One region of the Pseudalkalibacillus sp. NRS-1564 genome, then DNA from elsewhere that is predicted to be linked to it. Evidence: predicted binding sites of a transcription regulator. Region 1 holds the regulator's gene; the other holds the start of a gene.
What was found. Region 1 encodes LexA, which represses DNA repair genes until DNA is damaged. Its sites were predicted from a motif close to CGAACATATGTTCG; they were not measured.
Positions count from the first base shown of each region.

Region 2: a site for LexA is predicted at 3,923-3,936, ahead of ruvA (Holliday junction branch migration protein RuvA). Genes of this name have one in related genera too.

Region 1 is NZ_JBITPM010000011.1:21,462-29,527, forward strand. Features, by position in the region: gene ACIFPW_RS05095 (Na(+)/H(+) antiporter subunit B) at 1-72, opposite strand, end outside; gene ACIFPW_RS05100 (cytochrome c biogenesis protein CcdA) at 93-803, opposite strand; gene ACIFPW_RS05105 (D-alanyl-D-alanine carboxypeptidase family protein) at 909-1,793, opposite strand; gene ACIFPW_RS05110 (YneF family protein) at 1,908-2,135, opposite strand; gene sirA (sporulation inhibitor of replication protein SirA) at 2,228-2,671, opposite strand; gene ACIFPW_RS05120 (HesB/YadR/YfhF family protein) at 2,832-3,119, opposite strand; gene ACIFPW_RS05125 (DUF896 domain-containing protein) at 3,237-3,473, opposite strand; gene ACIFPW_RS05130 (YneB family resolvase-like protein) at 3,540-4,190, opposite strand; gene yneA (cell division suppressor protein YneA) at 4,194-4,514, opposite strand; gene lexA (transcriptional repressor LexA) at 4,666-5,289, shown strand; gene ACIFPW_RS05145 (hypothetical protein) at 5,540-6,829, opposite strand; gene ACIFPW_RS05150 (iron chaperone) at 7,348-7,719, opposite strand; gene ACIFPW_RS05155 (Type 1 glutamine amidotransferase-like domain-containing protein) at 7,783-8,066, opposite strand, start outside.
Region 2 is NZ_JBITPM010000019.1:109,515-117,580, forward strand. Features, by position in the region: gene safA (SafA/ExsA family spore coat assembly protein) at 1-730, shown strand, start outside; gene ACIFPW_RS10500 (phosphotransferase) at 714-1,625, shown strand; gene ACIFPW_RS10505 (YhcN/YlaJ family sporulation lipoprotein) at 1,703-2,329, shown strand; gene ACIFPW_RS10510 (YebC/PmpR family DNA-binding transcriptional regulator) at 2,444-3,193, shown strand; gene ACIFPW_RS10515 (BofC C-terminal domain-containing protein) at 3,296-3,832, shown strand; gene ruvA (Holliday junction branch migration protein RuvA) at 3,960-4,562, shown strand; gene ruvB (Holliday junction branch migration DNA helicase RuvB) at 4,575-5,573, shown strand; gene ACIFPW_RS10530 (DUF2905 domain-containing protein) at 5,576-5,773, shown strand; gene queA (tRNA preQ1(34) S-adenosylmethionine ribosyltransferase-isomerase QueA) at 5,902-6,948, shown strand; gene tgt (tRNA guanosine(34) transglycosylase Tgt) at 6,945-8,066, shown strand, end outside.

The DNA of each region.
Region 1 (8,066 bases):
TGAAAATCCTAGAATAATAAAGACGATAATCGTAGTCGTCGTTTTAAGTATAAGGTCATTTGTCCCCTTCACACTTCTACACCCTTTCTTTATTAAAATCCTTGAAATCCACCAAACAGGTTATTTACAAGGAACGATGTAAACATTGTCATAAAGTTAAAGTAAAGCAAGATTCCCATTACAATCATTAAGTACCCGCCAGCCTTCATGATGAACCGGCTATTTTTCTTAATCCAGTGCATTCGACCGATAAAAAAGGACAGAATGAAAAATGGAACAGAAAAACCAAGCGTATAAGCTACCATGTACATGAAGCCAGCTCCAGGGTTTGAAACACCCAACGCAATAACCGCAGCTAAAATCGGCCCTGTACAAGGTGTCCAACCTGCCGCAAAACCCATCCCAATTAAAATCGATCCAACAAAGCCAGATGGGCGGTTTCGAATTTTTAACCTGCGATCTTTCATTAGAAAGTTCGGTGTCCAAAAACCTACTACTACAAGTCCAAATACCACAATCAAAATGGCTCCAACTTGACGAAGCAGCTCTTTGTACTGAATAAATAAATTTCCAACGAGCGATGTTGACATCCCTAATACGAGGAAAATAATTGAAAACCCTATTAAAAAGAAGATCGTATGAAGAATTGCCCTTTTCTGCATCATTCCTCGTTCTTCTTTCAAGTCGTCAACGGATACCCCAGTGATATAAGAAATAAACGCTGGATAAAGCGGTAGCACACACGGTGAGATGAACGATAAAAAGCCGGCTCCGAACGCTAAAAACAAGTTCAAATCTGCCATTAAATTACTCCCTGTCTAATGCATGATCTTATCATGTGCATGTCGTTACCATTTCAACCTCTATTGTAAACGATTTATCTTATTCAAACTATGAACATTCCATAACTATTTTTCTTCAGAGAAAAATTCTTCAAGCGTAACGCCCGCTTCATGAACATCAGAAGCCGCTTCCTTGCCCACATACCGAACGTGCCATGGCTCATACTGATAGCCAGTGATATCTTCTTTTCCTTTTAAGTAACGAACAACAAAGCCATATTCATGCGCATGCTCTGCTACCCACTTACCTTCTGGCGTATTGCCAAATTCTTCGGTAAGAGAGCTTCCTAGAGAAGGCGTGCTAATATCCATCGTTAATCCCGTCTGATGTTCACTCTGCCCCGCCTGAGCGCTAACCTGGTTCGCTACTTCTTCTCCACGCTGTTCAGCATTATAAGCAAAAATAGCTTCCTGTCGCTCATAGGAGCGGTAGCCAGAGACAGCTTTTAATTCAAATCCATCTTTCTTTGCACCGGCAAACATTTTTTCAAGCGCTGTAGCCGCTTCCTTGACCATCAACCTTTTAGGATCATCTTTTGGTGCGTATGAAGAAACATCCGGTTCCACAAGATTTTGGGGCACAAAGTCTGAAGGTAGATTTCGCTCTTTATTTGCCACAACATAAATACTGTCTGGATTCGTTACAGTTAAATTCTCTCCATTTTTCTCAACTGTTTCAGCCATCGTTGGATACGCTGCTGATTTATCCTTTTTGGCCTCATCGCTTTGATCGCTTTCTTCATCTTCTTTCTTGCTGCTATCATTTTGCTTGTTATTGTTTTGGTTTCCATCATTATTTTCAATACTATTCGAGGAGCCGTTATTCGTCTGTCCATCATTCTGTGACTGATTCTCTGTCTGGTTAGACGTTTGCTCGTCATCTCCCGCCTGGCATCCGGCTAAAAGCGCGAACGAAAGACCTGTTGCTACTACTAAATTTTTCATTGTCATGTGAACACTTCCTGATTTTTTATAGTCTAATCTATCATACCATCACACCAATTAGACCCGTCAACCAAAATTACTCCATACAAAAAGCACTCTGTTACCAGAGTGCTCAATAAGCTATTTATCGTTGTTTGTCATTTGACTATTCATAGCCTTCATCATCTGATTAATCTTCTTCTGAGAAGGTTTTTGCCCCATTTGCATCATCATTACACGAAGCATATTTTCATTAATAGGGGGATTCTTCTTTAAATAGTCCATCATATATTTGCGGGCAATAAAAAAGCCAAGTGCTACTCCAGCAATCAACGCTAGCACGCCCACAAGCGTGTACATCCACCACATTCTAGATTTCCTCCTTATTCTTTCTCTTCCAATAGTGTACTACAACCCTTAATGATTATACAATAACGTCTATTAAAATAGTAGGAGTTTATTCAAACTAGTTTCTGTTGTTTAATCGGGTTAAGCCACCCGTATCGACCGGATTGGAAGTCAATCGCAAAGAACGAAGGAGTTAATTTTCGTATCACTTCAAAAAAGACTGTTTCAGCCTCGTTTGATCCGCTAGCATATATATTTATCTTCTCGCTTCTTACAAATAAAGATGCATCACTTTTAGATTGTTTAATACACAATCGATGCCCTTCATTTTTATATTCATACGTGCGAAAGCCACCCAATTCATTGACCAAACTGGTATTTAGTTCTTCTTCTTCCACAGGCTCTGTAATAAAGGCTACCTGTTTTTCTAGAAGCTCTTTCTGATCAGCCTGTATGGCCCGCTTCCTTTCGAGGAAAAGTTGATACAACAGATGCTCCTTACCAGCATATTGTTCTGCAATGTGCTGCTTAACGAAGTACATTTCGTAATGCCTCATATAACTCCCCCCTGCCCAAGAATCCACTCATATAAAAGAAAGTATAAATGAGTTCTCATAAAATGATTGTCTATACATGGAGGCTAGCCTTCACTAGTTTTGTCGAAATCAAAAAGACCTGTACTATAACATATATGTTATAGTACAGGTCTTTAGAATGCTATGCCATACTCGGCAGGTCACAAAGAACACCGCCGGATCTCTCATCATAATCAAGCTTCATTCGATCAACAAACCATTGATCGTCCGGTCGAACGAAGTACGTAACTCCTCCAATTTCTTGCTTATAATCATCATATGAAGGCTTATCAGACATGACCCCAAGAGAAAAACCTCCGCTGTCTCCACTCCCTGCGTAGCGTACGAATAACCTCAGGCAATCACCGTTACCAAGTTCCATTTCATTTTTGTAAAACTCAGCTGCAGAATCAGTTACAACAAACATCATATCCGCCCTCTCCGTTTTGTATTAGTACATCTTGTTATAGTACAGTATAACGAATATTTGAAAAATTGCAACCATAAAAATAGCCTAATTTTGCTTTTCGCAAAATTAGGCTATTTTCTACTGAAGAAAGCGACGGTTTTTCTTGCTTTCCTTAAGCTTTTCAGGTGTTACATCTGTGCCTTCTTCATCCACAACTTTTATAGAATGAAGTTGGTTTTTGAAAGAAGAACGGAAATTTGCTAAATATTCCTTACGTAGCTTTTTCTGTTCTTTTTTCTCATCTTCTGTTAATGATGACTCTTTTGCTTTACGAGATAGCTCGTTAATTCTTTGGAGTTTATCTTCAAAAGGCATGTAAAATAGCTCCTTTACTGAAACTTGTATCTCACATGCTAACGCATGTTTTGAACATAGACAAGTTTAGTGCTTCTCGTTCTGCTCGTCAACATATTCCTGATAACGTCTATGTACCGTTGCTTTCGAAGCGTGATGTCCAAATCCTTTAAGCGTTGCAGCTATCTCATTAAACGTAAGACCACGGTTTCGTAGATTAACAATTTCTTCGATTGGAACTTCCACCCGCTCACGCCCACCTTGATTTTGATGGCTGAGGTTTCGCTGTGGTCGATAGCCTTCTTTAACCGCCTTGTCCATTCCACGTTTAATTTTCAGATTATGAAGCTTGCGCTGAAATTCTTCAACGATACTAACGATCTCAAGAACCATCGAATCAGATTCCGACAATTGAAGTTCTCCGTTTTGATTCACTGTATAAATCGTCCCTCCATATTTATGGACGGCATGTAGAAGAGCGATCTTTGCATTCCCTCCCCCAAGTCTTGTTTCATCTTGAATGAGCAATGCCTCAACATGCCCCTCTTTCAATAAGTCAAGCACCTCAAGTATGCCATCACGATCAATGTCATACCCGCTGTGCTTTTCTTCAATCAAGCGCTGTATAATAAAACCTGACTGTGATGCAAATCGTTGTAGTTCTTCTTTTTGCCTGGCAAGAGAAGACTCCTGTGCTTCTTTCTTTGTGCTTACCCGACAATAAATAACGGCGTTCATACTTTATTCTTTACCCCCAAGTGCGGTAGCGTTCGCTTCAACAGGGATGATGAGAGTATCTCCTGCTGTAATTCGGTTTGCATCAATGCTATTCACTTCTTCAACCCAACTGACGAACTTCCGATCAGACAACTCATGCGCAGTACGGTATTCTTCCGCAATTTCTAAAACAGTATCTCCCTGCTCCAATTGTACCGTTGTATAACGATCATACTCCTCAGCTGCAGCTGTTCGCAAAGATAGAAACACAATAATTAACACAGCTACAAAAGATATAATGACAAGAAAATCAACTCCAGACAAGCCCCCAGCTTGCTTTCTCATCCCAATCACCCCATATGCGAATATTTGTTCTGTTTTTAGTATATCAGAACCTCTGTTCGTGTCAACTGATTTCTTCGAACTTATGTTTGTATGCGAACAAAAATTCTGGTATACTACTAACAAATAGATAGATTGGAACGAGGTGCCAGATATTATGAAACTATCAAAGCGTCAGCAGGACATTCTGGACTTTATTAAAGTCGAAGTTAAGCAAAAGGGTTATCCACCCTCCGTAAGAGAAATTGGCGAAGCTGTTGGACTTGCTTCAAGCTCCACTGTCCATGGCCACCTGGCAAGACTCGAGAAAAAAGGGTATATCAGACGAGACCCAACAAAACCAAGAGCCATCGAAGTGCTTGGTCTTGATGAAACGATCGATATTCCTCGTCAACATACTGTAAACGTTCCCGTCATTGGTAAAGTAACTGCTGGTCAACCGATCACTGCCATTGAAAATGTAGAAGAATACTTCCCGCTTCCAGAACAGTTTGCACAGGATGAAGAACATACCTTTATTCTAGTGATTGAAGGGGATAGTATGATCGAAGCTGGTATTTATAACGGTGATATGGTTATTGTGAAGCAACAACCAACTGCAAATAACGGTGATATTGTTGTCGCGATGACAGATGAAGCTGAAGCAACTGTTAAACGATTCTTTAAAGAAAGCAACTACTTCCGACTTCAACCGGAAAACTCATCGATGGAACCGATCATTCTTGATTCCGTTTCTATTCTTGGTAAAGTAATTGGGGTCTTTCGCTCCATTCACTAGAAGCGCTGCGTGCGCTTCTTTTTTTATGTTATATAAGCTTTCTGGGCTATATCAATACGAGCTTCTTCTCTTCTTTTATTTATTAACCCCTCCGTCTGTGTAAATGATCGCAGTTTGAAGAGCATAGGGGTGTAGCTTTACATTACAACCAACCTCACCTACCTACTTTTAACTCTTAAAGGCTATACAAAACCGCCCTTCATTTAAATAAAGGGCGGTTTTGTATACTTCTAACATAATTCTTAAACGGTTACTTTTCAGCAGCCTCTGAAGCCGCTATAACTAATTCAACTGTTTGATCTACTGTCGCCTGACGGAACTTTTGGAACTCATCAGTGATATAAACGGAAGGATCTTCAGGATAGTACTCCTGAGCGGCTACGTGAAGGTGTCCACCCGGAATATCATAAGCTCCTATCCCAATTCGCACGCGATTGGATCGGTACTGACTTTCATTCGATAAGTAGCTTCCGCCTCCTCCTTTACGAGCTTTTGATCCTTCAGTCGGACCCCCTTCATGGCACTCATACGGTTTATCACGATATTCTGGTGCGAGCCATTCGCATACTTCATCGCCTCTTTCTACCGGCCATGGTCCAGTATTGGCTGCAATCATTTCCTTGTAAGGAAGCGTTGTTTCAATAAATTCCGGCAGTTTTTCAGGCATCGGCCAATTGCTCACTGTCGGAATAACTTCTGAGCGATCTTCAAGAGTGTTTCCAACCCCTGTGCGCCATCTCCCGGCAAACCCTTCGATGGTCATAGCTTTTGGACCACCTTGACTGATTGTCATCATGAGATCCACCTGCTCTTTACTATTAACCAGGTAAGGTCCAAAAGTATCTTCAACGATTCCTTCATCAAAATCATCCCATCGTACCGGAAAATTCGCTGCTTGAACAAAAGCTGGACCTTCTTCCGTCAAAACGACTTTCCCATCCATCTGAAGCGCTGCAGCGCCAGAAGGGTTTGATCTCCTAAATTCCTGTTCTAAACGGTATGGATCAAATCCGCTTACTAAAATACGCTTAACTTTCTTCCCTTTTGGAAAATCAATAGAAGTAATTCCCCTTGACGTGTACTCTAGTTTCTTCATCAGTTCTTCTTGCTTTTTCTCCGTTACTGTATATGAAGGTTCCCATTGCCTGAGGGCAGCAGTCATATGTAATCGAGTCCAATAAAGCGGGCGATCATCATAACGATCTAGTTCCCCTAAATCATTTCGTTCTCCCTGAGCTCGAGCAACAGCCGTCTCCCACAGCTTCTCACCATGCTTTTCGATCACTTTCTCTGCTTTTTTTACACTTTTCGCTTTGCACAAATCCTCCTTAAATTCATCCGCAAAAACTGTAAACTCCGCCTTATCCATAATTTGCTGTGGGATTGGGGCACCGTCTTCCATTCGCTGCTCCTCTGGTGTTAGCGCCGCATCAGTGTTAAAGCAATCACCTTTGGCACTTCCAGTTAACGGTAAAAAACCGATAGTTAATATCCCTACAATAAAAAGCGCAATTCCATATTTCCATTTCCTAGATTTCATATGTCTTTTTTCCTCCTCTTCTAGTTGAACTATCTTCTATTTTAGAGATATGAGGTTGTATTTTTCAAACTATTACAAGTATTCTGATCAAAAATGAATCATTCGAAGTGGATCATGTATGGATAACATACTTATGTTAAAGAAAACCGTGACGTTTTCTCTGCATCTTTCGACATATAGATAAGCTTACCTATCATTTAACGAACTGCATTTCTAGCCTTTTTCGATTTTTCCAGACTGAATTAATTTGTACTAAAAAGGAGCAAGCTCGCTGATGGAACTTGCCCTACGCCGTAATTTATTATTACTTAATTTATACACGTGTATTTTTTCACTTACCTGTAATTTCATAACAGAAGCCGCTATCCCGATGAGTCACATAATGATGCCAATATGGACAAAAATAAATAGAAGGGTTCCCGTTGACCATATATGAACCTCATTTAGTTTTAAACGTTAATCTCACATAGCGACTACCAAGCGGTTGGTCCAAATAGAAGCCTGTCCCGTCTATTTATTCACTTGCGCCAGAAAGTTGAACAGTCTGCCTTATCATGAATATTGAATTCGATCATTTTTTTAAGTAATGAAAATTCAACTGAACTACCCCACGGAATACGCATTAGTTGTTTAGTGTGATCATAGCCAGCAAGTTTCATTTCTTCAGAAAAATGAACAATTCCATTCTTTTCAGGGGCAACAGCCAAATGATGTTTTGCTACGCTAAAGGCAATAATAAATGTTCCGTGATCTGTAAACATTGGCTGATTCCAAGCAATTTTCGGCACCAGGTTTGGAAATTCATTTTGTACCCAGGTCAAAATTTGTTCCGTTCGCTCTCGGTGCTGCAGGTTCTCTATCTTTGCTAGATATTCTTCAAATACATCCATTTTTATTCCTCCTATAAAACAAGCAATTGTAGTGATGTACCATATCTCACTGAGATAGTGCCATTACAACTCACTATTCATCACTACTATATCACCAATCATTTGTAGTTTATCCTCTTCAAAGATAATTCCATCGCCGTCATTAGCTGCATAAACAGTTGTTCCTGTTCTCTTAGCGTACTCCCAAACTTTACTCTTATAATCTGAACTCCAGCGATTGTAGTGAGGTAAAAACTCGAAATCGACAAGACCCATAGTTTGGTGCACCGCCTCGCTAGTTTTTTCTGTATACATCTGAAATAGCTTTGTAGATCTACCGAGTTTAACCGCTCCTCCGCTCACCCCAA
Region 2 (8,066 bases), on a different contig from region 1:
CAATCAACAAATGTCAGGCTATCCAGGCTCAGTAGGTGGCATGCAATATGATGGGAACAAGGGTTATCCAAATCAAAACGTAGCGGGTGCGTATGATGGTTATGGGCACAAAGATAACAATGGTGGGTACCCAGGCTCTGTAGGTGGCATGCAATATGATGGGAACCAGGGTTATCCAAATCAAAACGTAGCGGGTGCGTATGATGGTTATGGGCACAAAGATAACAATGGTGGGTACCCAGGCTCAGTAGGTGGCATGCAATATGATGGGAACCAGGGTTATTCAAATCAAAACGTAGCGGGTGCGTATGAAGGTTACGGACACAAAGGGAACAATGGTGGATACCCAGGTGCTGTAGCAGGTGCAGCTTCCGGTTATCCGCAAATGAATATGGGCTACCCAAACGTCGCAGGTGCTTCAATGAATGGGAATGGTATGCCATCACCTTATGGCCATAAAGGAAATGAAGAATATCCTGAAGCTGTAATGGGAGCTTATGGCTATCCAAATGAGAACGTAGCAGGCATGATGATGCCTCCGGGTTATCCGAACCAGCCAATGGTATCACCTTATCAACAGCACGACTGTGGATGTGGTGGGAATCCGAACGTTTCACCATATCACCAAATGCCGCAATATGCGAATCCGGGATTTGTTCAAGGAGCGAATAAAGCGCCAATGATGGATGATTACATGGGCATGGAAAGTAGCTATGCAGAATCACGCTAAGGAAAAAGAGGACGGTATCCTGGAAAGGGTACGTCCTTTTTTTCTTCATTTAGAACGTGTTAATTCATTTGTTTGGAAGGGCAGATTGATTACTGGCGTATCGGTTTATATGAAAGGATCTGTAAAAAAGGAAACGTTAAGAAAACAAATACACCTCTCACATCACTGTTCAGATTCTTTTATTACTTTCATTCCATTTCCAGATGGCGATTGGCTTAAGGAAGACGGGGGAGTATATTTTGCCTGTATGAAAACAATGGAGGGACGAACGCTCAATTACTCATTGAAAGAAGATCGGCTTTTAGCGATTGAGAAAGTAGCACACTTTCATCAAGAAAGTATAGGATTAGTCAGTAAGGATATTTTTCCCGTATCACTTACTCGTAAGTGGACGAACCGTTTAATTCGCTTCAAGAATGAAGTAGGATCTTCTCTAATATCTGCAAATGAAAAACAATTCATTCAGTATTATATTTCTGTAGGGGAAGAAGTCATTTCGGGTATGACACCGATCGAAGAATTGGAACGAAATGCTCACCGTGATAAATGCATTGTTCACGGCGACCCCGCACATCATAATTTTATCTTGCGTACGGATACATTATTATTGATTGATGGTGACCTAGCGAACTATGCCCCTCATGAATATGACTTTTTGCAGTTAATGAATCGAATGCTGCCTCACTCTAACTGGTCAATGGATGAATGGTCACGATCTCATATCCCGACTGTTCGACATTGCTTAGAGAACCCTTTGTTGTGTAGGCTTCTAGCCTATCCTGCCGATTTCTACCGAGAATGGTTGATGAATCCAAATGGAAGAAGTGCCCTATTAGATAAAATGAGACAACAAAACAACCTTAGATCACGGTTTATTAATTCGATTCTGAAGTAGGTCCCTGTGTTACCTAGAACTAACAGATTAAAATGATAAGCCTCCTCACATTCTAAAGGTGAAAGGAGGTTTTAAATATGAAGAAAACAGTCTTGACGCTTTCAACGATGATGCTCGCAGGTGGTTTGATCGGCTGTACAGCTGATAATGAGGCGATGGATACGCGTTATAACGACTCCGCACGTCCAATTGGTTACTACACGAGTGAAGATAATAACGGTGATTACCGTGAAGGTGCAGTAACGGATATGATTGATCGTGACTATTCAAACGGAGTTAAGGCCCCTGACAAAAAGCAAATCGATAAGCGAAATGGCATGAATGGCCCTGGATATATGCGTACAGATAACAATTATTCAGGTTATGATAATGAGCTTTCTACACGACTAGCTAAACGAATCAATAAGCTTAAGAACGTGGATGATGCTCGAGTTATCGTATATGGTGATCAAATTATGATTGCCGTTGATACAAACGACCAAAACGATGCAGATGTTAAAGACAAGGTTCGCGGCGAGGTAGCAAAAGTAACAAAGCAAAAGAATGTGTCAATTTCAACAGATGAAAATGTGTTTGGTCGAATGGGCGATGTTAATAACCGTCTCGAAGATGGAGATGGTTTTGAAGAGGTACAGGCAGATGTGAATGGCATATTAGATGACATCGGAAATGCTGCAAAACGTCCATTTGAAAACAATAAATAATAAAAATAACGAGCGGGCAGTAGCCTGCTCGACTACATATGCAAAACTCTTTTCGGAGACTTGAGCCCTATGATATAGTTGGGAAATCAGTTCATTTGAAAGGAGTTCTCTTAGATGGCAGGACATTCCAAATGGAAAAATATACAGCGTAGAAAAAACGCTCAAGATGCTAAACGTGGAAAAGTATTTATGAAGCTAGCTAAGGAAATCTTTGTAGCTGCCAAGCAAGGAGGGGGCGATCCGGAAACGAATCCCTCATTAAGGCTTGCTGTGGACAAGGCTAAATCATCAAATATGCCTAACGAAAACATTGATCGAGCAATTAAGAAAGCTACAGGGGATTTAGACGGTGTTCAATATGATAACGTGACATACGAAGGATATGGCCCAGGTGGTGCCGCCATTATGGTTCAACTACTTACCGATAATAAAAATCGAGCTGCAGCAGATGTGCGTCATGCCTTTAGTAAAAATAAAGGGAATATGGGCGAAAATGGCTGTGTTTCATTCTTATTTAACCGAAAAGGTCTCCTTGTGATCGATCGTTCCGAAAATGATCTCGATGGAGATGAATTGATGCTTCAGGTTATTGAAGCCGGGGCTGAAGAAATGGAAACAAATGAGGATGCTTATGAGATTTATACCGATCCCCAGGAATTCCAAGATGTAAAGCACCAATTACAAGCGAGCGGATTAAGTTTCTCTTCCACTGAAGTCACGATGATTCCAGAAACGTATGCTCCACTAGAAGAGGAAGATGGGCTTCATATGTTAAAGCTAATTGATATGCTTGAAGATAACGATGATGTGCAAGATGTTTATCATAATGCTGAAATAAATGATGATGTTTATGATCAATTGTGAGCTACAGTTTTTCTGTAGCTTTTTTTGATGCATATTCCTCAATAAAACGGAAACGCTAACGGCATGAACTTCTTGAAAATGGAAGAAAGGTGTTGGAAACATATGAAAAGCCTTTATCCACTCCTTCTATTAGGTATACTTCTTGTTCTTGGAGGAACATCGGCCGTGGCTTATGAAGGAGATGGCATATCACCGGTTACAGGAACCAAAACTCAAGAAAAAGGACCACTAGTTGTTGAAGTTGTATTGAGAACAAATTATGCGGACGGTGTTTCAACGAACCAATCTGTATATGAAACCATATGGGCAATGGAAGACTTTTGGAGTCAATACGCTGATTGGCAACTTGTAGATCAGGAAGAAGGACGAATGATATTTGAACGGAATCTAGAAGATATTTCGCCTGCAAGTAAACAAAATGGACATTTTGGATTAACAGAGGATGGCATTCTTACGATATTTGATGGAATTCCGGCAGAAGAGAAAGTCATTCAAACATTTTTTCAAATTGATGTAGGAAAGCTAGAAAGTCAAAGAAGAGAGCAGCTTATGGAAGGAATTCCAGTAGAGTCATGGTATCAGTTTGAAGACGTCATCCAGTCTTTTTCTAAAATTAAAAAAGAAGAACCTGTCCAGTAAGGGCAGGTTCTTCTTTTGATTTAGACGCTTATCTCCGTTTCTAAACGCTCGTCTCCGCTTTTCATCTTTTTATGGTAGAATGGAGAGATAGAAATACATGTTCGTATGTACAGGGGAGAGAGTAGCTTTGATAGAATATATTAAAGGCACGGTTGAATATATTGATACAGAATACATTGTTGTAGAGTCGAATGCGATAGGATATAAAATTTATTGTGGGAATCCTTTTGAATTTCAGAAGTACCGTAATCAATCGATTCAAATTTTTACGCATCATTACGTTAGAGAAGATCTCATTGCCCTTTATGGATTTCCAACACAGGAAGAGCGACTTTTGTTTGAGAAGCTTCTAAATGTTTCCGGTATCGGTCCTAAGGGAGCTGTGGCCATTTTAGCGACTGGTGAACCTGATAAAGTTGTGAGTGCCATTGAAATGGAAGATGAGAAATTTCTAACAAAGTTTCCTGGCGTTGGTAAGAAAACTGCCAGACAAATCATTCTAGATCTAAAAGGTAAGCTTAAAGGCTTTGGCGCTCCCACTGAGGGATTGTTTGCAGTGGATGAAGTTCAAGAAGAGGGTGCTCATGAGCTAGAAGAAGCGCTAGAAGCATTGAAAGCTCTTGGGTATGCTGAACGAGAAATTAAGAAGATTAAACCAAAGCTAGTTGAAGAAACGCTAACGACAGATCAGTATATTAAAAAAGCCCTTCAGCTTATGCTGAAGCAATAAGGAGGGAGTAAAGTGGAAGATCGAATTCTATCAGGAGAGCAGGTCGGTGACGACTCATCCGTAGAATATAGCCTCCGTCCTCAGCGATTAAGTCAATATATTGGACAAGAAAAGGTAAAGCGAAATCTTGAAGTGTTTATTGAAGCGGCTAAAATGCGTGAAGAGCCCTTAGATCATGTGCTGTTGTACGGCCCTCCTGGTCTAGGTAAAACGACTCTCTCGGCCATTATTGCAAACGAGATGGAAGTGAATTTGCGTACAACATCAGGTCCTGCGATTGAAAGACCTGGTGATCTTGCAGCTATATTAACCGCCCTTGAACCTGGGGATGTTTTATTTATCGATGAAATACATCGACTACCTCGAAGTGTTGAAGAAGTTCTTTATCCTGCGATGGAAGACTACTGTCTAGATATTGTAATAGGAAAAGGCGAAACGGCAAGATCTGTTCGTTTGGATCTGCCACCGTTCACCCTAGTAGGCGCTACGACAAGGGCTGGACTATTAACGGCGCCTTTACGAGATCGTTTCGGCGTACTGAGTAGATTAGAGTATTATCTTGAAGATGAACTTCAAACTATTTTAATGAGAACAGCTGACATTTTCGATGTTGAAATGGACCACGCTGCTGCTGTTGAACTTGCCCGAAGATCGCGAGGGACACCTAGAATTGCCAATCGCTTGCTAAAACGTGTAAGGGATTATGCACAGGTGAAAGGGGATGGCGTCATTTCGCACTCACTTGCTTCTCAGGCTCTTGAGATGATGCAAGTCGATCCTCTTGGACTTGATCATATCGATCACAAGCTTCTATTAGCCATCATAGAGAAATTCCGTGGAGGTCCTGTAGGAGTAGATACAATTGCAGCAACGATTGGTGAAGAAAGTCATACCATTGAAGACGTGTATGAACCCTATCTACTTCAAATTGGATTTCTTCAGCGTACACCTCGTGGACGAATGGTTACTCATCAGGTATACGATCACTTTGGTATGGAGATTCCTCAATAGCGATGGGAATTTCAAAACTGTTTATTATCTTAGGGATCGCCTTCTTGGCCATTGGTGTGTTGTGGTCCTTTATTGGGAAATTACCTGGTGACATCGTAATCAAAAAAGGAAACACTACGTTTTTTTTTCCGATTGTAACCTCAATAGTCGTTAGTATTGCCTTGTCTTTACTTTTTTTTATTATAGGTAAGTTCAGATAAGGGGGCAGCTTTCCAAACGCCATTTTCAACATGGTGGAAGGGGAACTGCCCCTTAAGGGTGCGCCAACAGGTAGAGCTGTGGTAAAATCAATAAAGTTGAACACTTTCTAGAAACAGTGGTGAATAAAATGAACGTAAATGATTTTGATTTTGAACTTCCAGAACGGTTAATTGCTCAAACGCCGTTAAAGGAACGGACAAAGTCCAGATTGATGGTATTAGATCCATTAAAGCAAAAGCTTCAGCATCGCGAATTCTCCAATTTAGAGGATTACATAAATCCCGGTGATTGTCTTGTGTTGAATGATACACGAGTCATGCCAGCTAGATTGTATGGATCAAAAGAAGAAACAGGAGCTAAAATTGAAGTGCTGCTTCTTAAGCAAATGGAAGAGGATCAATGGGAGACTCTTGTTAAACCGGCTAAGCGAGTGAAGCCAGGCACTGTGATTTCATTTGGCGATGGACGTCTAACAGCCGTATGCAAAGAGTCACTTGAACATGGCGGACGTGTATTAGAGTTTCAATACGAAGGCGTTTTCTATGAAATTCTTGATCAGCTTGGCGAAATGCCTCTTCCACCATATATTACTGAAACGCTCGATGATCAAGAACGATATCAAACCGTTTTTGCTAAGCATAGAGGATCAGCAGCAGCACCAACTGCTGGCCTCCACTTCACAGAAGAAATGCTTCAGCGTCTTGAAGATAAAGGCGTTCATGTCGCATTTATCACACTTCATGTGGGTCTTGGCACTTTCCGACCAGTTTCCGTCGATAATATTCTTGAACATGAAATGCACGGGGAATTTTATCAACTGACAAAGGGCACGGCTGAACTGTTGAACAGTGTAAGGGAATCGGGAGGCCGAATCATTTCTGTCGGTACTACTTCAACGAGAACACTTGAAACCGTGGCATCAGCACATGATGGACAATTTGAAGAAGCTTCTGGTTGGACCGACATTTTTATTTATCCGGGTTATACTTTTAAAGCAATCGATGGGCTGATTACAAACTTTCACCTGCCTCAGTCAACATTGATCATGCTCGTGAGTGCCCTTGCGGGAAGAGATTTTGTGCTTTCTGCTTATCGCACGGCTGTTGAGGAAGAGTATCGCTTCTTCAGTTTTGGTGATGCAATGTTGATTTTGGAAGGGAGTATGAAAGAATGACAGAACCAATTCGCTATGAATTAATAAAAACGTGTAAACAAAGTGGGGCACGTCTTGGAAAGTTGCACACGCCACATGGTACGTTTGATACACCGATGTTTATGCCTGTTGGAACACTTGCGACAGTGAAAACGATGAGTCCAGAAGAACTAAAAGAAATGGGCGCTGGCGTTATCCTTAGTAACACGTATCATCTTTGGCTTCGTCCTGGTCATGATATTGTCAAAGAAGCTGGGGGCCTTCATAAATTTATGAACCGGGATCAGCCGATTCTTACGGATTCTGGAGGATTTCAGGTCTTTAGCTTAAGTGACCTGAGACAGATTGAGGAAAAAGGCGTTCATTTTCGGAATCACATGAGCGGTGAGAAGTTATTCTTATCTCCAGAAGGCGCAATGGAAATCCAAAATGCACTCGGTTCTGATATTATGATGGCATTCGATGAGTGTCCTCCATACCCAGCAGAATTTGATTACATGAAAAGTTCTGTTGAGCGTACGAGTCGCTGGGCTGAACGATGCCTGACAGCTCATGAACGAAAAGACATCCAGGGGTTGTTTGGAATTGTTCAAGGTGGAGAGTATGAAGAGTTAAGAAAACAAAGTGCTGAGGATCTTGTTTCACTTGATTTCCCGGGCTATGCTATTGGAGGCCTTTCAGTAGGTGAACCGAAAGACGTGATGAATCGCGTGCTCGAGTTTACGACACCTCACCTTCCAACTCAGAAACCTCGTTATTTAATGGGGGTTGGTTCACCAGATTCTCTTATTGACGGAGCTATTCGAGGCGTGGATATGTTTGATTGTGTTCTTCCTACTCGTATCGCGCGAAATGGAACACTAATGACTAGCAATGGTCGTCTAGTCGTTCGAAATGCAAAATATGCACGTGATTTCCGTCCGCTTGACGAGAATTGTGATTGTCATGTCTGCCGCAATTATTCAAGGGCGTATATTCGTCATCTTGTAAAATCCAATGAAACATTTGGCTTTAGATTAACGACTTACCATAATCTCTATTTTCTGTTAAACTTGATGAAGCAAGTTAGGCAGGCGATTATGGATGATCGTCTCCTGGACTTTAAGGATGAGTTTTTTGAACAATATGGGTTTAATAAA